2 linked regions of the Hyphomicrobium denitrificans ATCC 51888 genome follow. The protein of the gene in region 2 interacts with the protein of the main gene of each other region in a pairwise test. Links are inferred from orthologs where the notes say so. Each region holds a gene or a part of one and is shown on either strand. Other genes may lie near its edges. The genes, in order: HDEN_RS00985 and HDEN_RS13200.

Region 1 (3,152 bases), 2.5 Mb from region 2 along the record:
GCGGCGGACTGGGCTTGAGAGCTGCCCTTGCGGGCGGCCTCGGCTGTGGTTCGGATCAAGCGGTAAGCATCCTTTGCTGATTGGTCCCGCATGTCAGACGGCCCGGCCGATTCCGGGTTAGCGATATATTAAACGGCGTCGCCTCGGCCCGCAAATGAATTCCGGAAGCCGTCTGTTGTGAAAACGTCATAAATTTTAATGGCTTAACTGACGTGCTCTGACGCAGAGCGCGCGGCGCTGCGCAGCGCGGTCGACGAAAGGTCGGAAAGGCGGATCGTCAACAGCGTCCAGGCCGGCGGCTTTCTGGCAGCCAGTCCACGCGCCTCGGATTCAGGAATGCGCCAGCGCGAAAGCGCGAGAGCGGCTGGCGACGACAGGCCTCGTAACCGCCAGCCGGGCCGGTCCACCACTGCGATCGGCATCAGATCGGCGATGCTCCGCCAATGCTGCCATCGGTCGAAGAACGCGAGATTGTCGGCACCCATCACCCACACGAAGCGCACGCCAGGATGCCGCCGCTTCAAATACGCCAGTGTCGCGGCCGTGAAACTCGTGCCGAGTTCGCGCTCGAAGCTCGTTACTTTCATTTTCGGACCGACGGCGAACTGCCGGACCGATGCCATGCGCCCATCCAGCGCCGACAGACCATTGCGCGACTTGAGAGGATTGCCTGGCGTGATCAGCCACCACAGCTGATCGAGCCCCAGACGCTTCATCGCGGCTTCGGCGGCGATGCGATGCCCAGCATGCGGCGGATTGAAAGAGCCACCCATGATCCCGATCCGTTGACCGGGAAGGCACATCGGCGGATGGACGCGAAGCGATCCAAAACTCTGCTGCGGAATCTTTCGCGTCAAATCAGACGTGCCTCATCCGTAGCGCTACTTCGGCCGCGTCTGGCCGGTGCCTCGCACCTTGTACTTAAAGCTCGTCAGCTGCTCGACGCCGACCGGCCCACGCGCATGCATCTTGCCCGTCGCGATGCCGATCTCGCCGCCGAAGCCGAACTCGCCGCCGTCGGCGAACTGCGTCGATGCGTTGACGAGAACGATCGCGGAGTCGACGCGGTTCAGGAACCGTTCGGCCGTCGCTTCGCATTCCGTGATGATCGCGTCGGTGTGCTGCGAACCATAGCGCGCGATGTGCTCGATGGCGCCGTCGACTCCGTCGACGGTTTTCACCGCGATAACGGCATCGAGAAATTCCTTGCCGTAGTCATCGGCCTGAGCCGCCTTCACGCGAGGATCGACCTTTTGCGTCGCCTCGTCGCCACGCACTTCGCAACCATCGTCGAGCAGGGCTTTGACGATCGGCGACAAGAGATCGGTACGCGCATTCTTGTCGACGAGCAGGCACTCGGTCGCGCCGCAAATTCCCGTGCGCCGCATCTTGGCGTTGACGACCAGCGGCACGGCGATCTTCATGTCCGCGCCCTGATCGACATAGGTGTGACAGATGCCTTCGAGATGCGCGAAGACCGGAACGCGGGCCTCGCTCTGCACGCGCTCTACCAGCCCTTTGCCGCCGCGCGGTACAATGACATCGACCGACCCATCCAGGCCGCGCAGCATCGCGCCGACCGCTTCGCGATCCGTCGTCGGAACGAGCTGGATCGCGGCTTCGGGCAATCCCGCAGCGCGCAGGCCTTCAACCAGGCAGGCATGGATCGCGACGCTCGAATGATGGCTTTCCGAACCGCCGCGCAGGATCGCCGCGTTCCCGGCCTTCAGCGCCAGCGCGCCTGCATCGGCCGTTACGTTCGGACGGCTTTCGTAGATGATGCCGATCGTTCCGAGCGGCACGCGCACGCGCTGAAATTTGAGACCATTGGGCCGCGTCCATTCCGCCAGCACGGTTCCGACGGGATCGGGAAGTGCCGCGATCTCTTCAAGACCGACAGCGATGCCGTCGATGCGCTTCTCGTTGAGCAGCAGCCGATCGACGAACGCAGCCGGTCGACCAGCAGCTTTCGCAGCTTCGATGTCCTGCGCGTTCGCCGCAAGGATTTTGGGCGTCGCCGCGCGCAGAGCTTTCGCCGCAGCGATAAGCGCCGCGTTCTTTTCCTCCGGCGTCGCGATCGCAAGCCTGCGGCTCGCAGCCTTAGCTGCTTGTCCGATGCCGCGCATCAGCTCGGCGGTCTCGTTTTCGATGCGCTCCGGTTTGTTCATACTCATTTCCTCGTCAGCGCCATATCGTCCCGATGGATCAGCGTCGCGCGCCCCTTGAACCCGAGGATCGCGGCGATCTCGCTCGAACGCTTGCCCATAATACGTCGCGCATCGTCCGCCGCATAGGCGACAAGGCCCCGGCCCAGTTCCCGGCCGTCCGCCGATCTTATCGTAACCGCATCGCCGCGGTCGAAGTTGCCGTCGATGCGGGTGACACCCGCCGGCAGAAGGCTTTTTCCCGATGTGAGAGCCTTCTCGGCGCCTGCATCGAGGTAAACGTGGCCGCTCGGCTCGAGCTGCCCGGAAATCCAACGCTTTCGCGCCGTCACCGGATCCGAATTGGCGACGAACCACGTGACCCGCGCGCCGTCCGAGATCGCCTTGAGCGGATGAAGAACCTTGCCGGTCGTGATGACCATATCGGTACCGGCCGAGAGCGCGATCTTGCCCGCCTCGATTTTCGTCTTCATGCCGCCTTTGGAAAGCTCGGTCCCGGCATCGCCGGCCATCGCCTCGATCTCCGGCGTGATCTCTGTCACGAGCGGGATGTGCCTGGCGTTCTGATCGTCAGCCGGAGGCGCGGTATAGAGGCCGTCGACATCCGACAGCAGCACGAGACAATCCGCCGACACCATCGACGCGACGCGCGCCGACAGCCTGTCGTTATCGCCGTAGCGGATTTCCGCCGTCGCGACCGTGTCGTTTTCATTGACGACCGGAATGGCCTTCAGCGCCAGCAGAACTTCAATGGTGTTACGCGCGTTGAGATACCGCCGCCGCTCTTCCGTATCACCGAGCGTTAGAAGAATCTGCGCCGCCGTCAGACCGCGCGCGGCCGCGAGTTCCTGATAGGCATGCGCGAGACTGATCTGCCCGACAGATGCCGCCGCCTGACTCTGCTCGAGTTCGAGCGGACCCTTCGGCAGCTTCAGCACATGCCGGCCCAGCGCGATGGAGCCCGACGACACAAGCACGATGTCCTTG
Region 2 (3,317 bases):
GGCACGAGCCTGGAACGGGTGAGATCAACTTCCCGTTCGTGTTCGATCACCTCGACCGTATCGGCTACAAGGGCTGGATCGGCTGCGAATACAAACCTCGCTCGTCGACATCCGACAGCCTGCAGTGGTGGCGCAAACTGAAAGCGCCGACGATCTGAGTTCCAACAGACGTCAAGCTTCGGCGGTGGCTTCGGTACCGGCCTTGACGACCTTTTCGGTCAGATCCGGCGCGCAGAGTTCGATAAAGCGATAGGCGAAGCGGCGAAGGAAACGCCCGCGACGCAACGCGATGCGCGTCGTCGTCTTGGGGAAAAGGTGACTGTTGTCGAGCAGCCGGAGCCCCGTGTCGCGATCCTTATCGTAGGCCATCGAGGCGACGATGCCGATGCCGAGCCCGACCTCGACGTACGTCTTGATGACGTCGGCATCGAGCGCGACCATCACGATGTCCGGGGTCAATCCCGCTTTCGCAAACGTTGCGTCGACGCCGGGACGACCGGTGAAGCCCTCGTGATAGGTAATGATCGGCCACTCGGCGATCTTCTCGATCGTCAGCGGTTTGACGCTTTCCAGGGCGTGCCCCTTCGGCACGATGATGCCGTGGTGCCAGGAATAATACGGAAACGAAACGACCTCGGGCGAATTTTCCAGCGCCTCGGTCGCAATGCCGATGTCAGCCAGGCCATCATTCAGCATGGACGCGATCTCTTTCGGCGAACCTTGCTGGAGCACGAGATGGACGTTCGGAAATTCCTTTCGGAATGCCGCAATCGGGCCGGGGAGCGCATAGCGGGCCTGCGTATGCGTCGTCGCGATGGTGATCTCGCCGCGATCGGATTTTGCGAACTGATCGGCTAGGCGTTTGATGTTTGCCGTGTCGAGCAGGATGCGTTCGACGATCTGCGCGAGTTCCTTGCCGGGCTCGGTCAGTCCCAGAAGCCGTTTACCGCGCCGAATGAAAAGCTCGACACCCAGTTCGTCTTCAAGATCCTTGATGTGCTTCGAAACTCCGGACTGCGACGTGTACAGTGCGTTCGCGACTTCCGTGAGGTTAAAGTTGCGCCGTAATGTTTCTCTGATAATGCGGAGCTGCTGAAAGTTCACGACGCGACTGTCCCGTTCTGTTCTGGGAAGACGCTGAGGCGGCGGCTTCTGATTTTCACGCGCTGACCCGTTGCGAGGCCAAGCGAGGTTGCCTCAGTCCCCGGGATTTCGACTTCAAAGAAGTCTTTTCGACCCTGACGTGCATCACCATTCGCCACCAATTCTACACGCGCAACGGCACCCGTGCCAAGAATGCGATGGACTTTTGCGGTGATGCCGTCGTCGGATGAAACATCCGGCACGATCTCGGTTTCATGCGGACGCACGAACGCCACGACCTCCTGTCCGTCCCGGAAATGTCCGGCATGATGGCGAATGCGCTCGTCGCCGACGCGCACATAGTCGCCCTCGATACGGCCGCGGAATTCATTAACGGTACCCATGAAGCCGTAAGCGAACGCCGTCGCCGGGGTTTCGTAAATCTCTTTCGGCGGGCCGATCTGCTCGACGCGCCCCTTGTTGATCAGCACGATCCGGTCGGAGACCTCGAGAGCTTCTTCCTGGTCGTGAGTGACGAAGATCGATGAGATGTGGAGTTCGTCGTGGAGCGTGCGGAGCCAGCGCCGAAGTTCTTTGCGAACCTTTGCATCCAGCGCACCGAAGGGCTCGTCGAGCAGAAGCACGCGCGGTTCGACGGCCAGTGCGCGCGCCAACGCGATGCGCTGTCTCTGTCCGCCCGAGAGCTGCGAAGGAAAGCGGTTCGCGACCCACGACAACTGCACGAGTTCCAGAAGCTGCCCGACCTTGGCGCGAATGTCTTTCTCGCTCGGCCGTTGGCCTCGCGGGCGGACGCGCAGACCGAACGCGATGTTCTCGAACACCGTCAGATGCCGGAACAGCGCGTAGTGCTGGAAGACAAATCCGACGCGGCGCTGGCGGACATCCTTGGTCGTCGCGTCATCGCCATCGAGGATGATGCGGCCGCTGTCGGCATGTTCGAGGCCGGCGATCACGCGCAGCAGCGTCGTCTTCCCGCAGCCCGATGGACCGAGCAGAGCAACCAGCTCGCCATCCGGAAAGTTCAGCGAGACGTCATCGAGCGCCTTGAACGTGCCGAACGTTTTGTTGACGTTGCGAACCTCGATGCTCATTGGCCTTGCCCTTCCACCACATGTTTATTTGCGCGCCACTCGACGTAAGTCTTCAGCGCCAGCGTCACCAGAGCCAAGAGAGCGAGGAGCGAAGCCACCGCGAAGGCGGCTGCGAATTGATATTCGTTGTAAAGAATTTCGACGTAGAGCGGCATCGTGTTGGTCTCCCCGCGGATATGTCCCGACACGACGGAGACCGCGCCGAATTCTCCCATCGCACGCGCGTTGCAGAGAATGACACCGTAGAGAAGCGCCCACTTCACGTTAGGAATGGTGACGCGCAGGAAGGTTTGAATTCCGGACGCGCCGAGCGAGATTGCGGCTTCCTCTTCGTCCTTTCCCTGCGCCTGCATCAACGGAATGAGCTCACGCGCGATGAATGGGAAGGTCACGAAAATCGTCGCGAGAACGATCGCGGGGACGGCGAAAATGATCTTGATGTCGTGATCGAGCAGCCATGGACCGAACCAGCCCTGACGTCCGAACACGAGAACGTAAATTAGACCCGCGACGACGGGCGAAACCGAGAAGGGCAAGTCGATCAGCGTGATCAGCAGATTTTTGCCCGGGAACTCGAACTTCGCGATCGCCCACGCCGCCGCCAAGCCGAAAACCAGATTCAAAGGAACCGCGATCGCTGCCGCAAGCAACGTCAACTTGACGGCCGAGAGCGCGTCGGGCTCGACGAGTGCGGAAAAGTAAGTCTCGGCGCCTTTGCGGAACGCTTCCGCAAAGACCGCGATGAGCGGAAGCAGAAGAAAGATCAGGAAGTACGTCAGGCCAACGCCGAGAACGGCGATCTTGACCCATCGCGAGTCCCGCGTGGCAGGGTTTGCTTCGAATTTTCCCGCGCCGTGCAAGCGCGCATCGATAGTTGCGGCAGCAGCCATCAGACCGTCCTTCCAAAGCGGCGGGCATTCCAGGCCTGCAGCGCGTTTACGATGAGAAGCATGATGAACGAGATGACGAGCATCACGGCAGCAATGGCGGTCGCGCCGCGATAATCGAATTGCTCAAGCTTGGTGATAATGATCAGCGGCGTAATCTCCGACACCATTGGAATGTTGCCTGCGATGAAGATCACCGAGCCGTATTCGCCGACGGCGCGCGCAAAGGCGAGAG

What was found.
Region 1: the proteins of HDEN_RS13200 (region 2) and HDEN_RS00985 interact in binary tests that used the Escherichia coli proteins (3 or more experiments, as listed by UniProt). The link is inferred for Hyphomicrobium denitrificans ATCC 51888 from one-to-one orthologs.

Annotation. Positions count from the first base shown.
Region 1 is NC_014313.1:203,331-206,482, reverse strand. The notes cover bases 26-2,859. They hold HDEN_RS00985 (glutamate-5-semialdehyde dehydrogenase), read right to left. Parts: upstream 2,169-2,859; coding sequence 882-2,168; downstream 26-881. Other genes in these bases: proB (glutamate 5-kinase), read right to left, coding at 2,171-2,859; HDEN_RS00990 (nicotinate-nucleotide adenylyltransferase), read right to left, coding at 204-803; rsfS (ribosome silencing factor), read right to left, coding at 26-92. Outside these bases: more of rsfS, read right to left, coding at 1-25; more of proB, read right to left, coding at 2,860-3,152. UniProt on the Escherichia coli protein: Catalyzes the NADPH-dependent reduction of L-glutamate 5-phosphate into L-glutamate 5-semialdehyde and phosphate. The product spontaneously undergoes cyclization to form 1-pyrroline-5-carboxylate.
Region 2 is NC_014313.1:2,743,963-2,747,279, forward strand. What follows is about bases 149-3,147. They hold HDEN_RS13200 (sulfate/molybdate ABC transporter ATP-binding protein), read right to left. Parts: upstream 2,196-3,147; coding sequence 1,101-2,195; downstream 149-1,100. Other genes in these bases: hyi (hydroxypyruvate isomerase), read left to right, coding at 149-158; HDEN_RS13195 (CysB family HTH-type transcriptional regulator), read right to left, coding at 172-1,104; cysW (sulfate ABC transporter permease subunit CysW), read right to left, coding at 2,192-3,085; cysT (sulfate ABC transporter permease subunit CysT), read right to left, coding at 3,085-3,147. Also shown: more of hyi, read left to right, coding at 1-148; more of cysT, read right to left, coding at 3,148-3,317. UniProt on the Escherichia coli protein: Part of the ABC transporter complex CysAWTP involved in sulfate/thiosulfate import. Responsible for energy coupling to the transport system.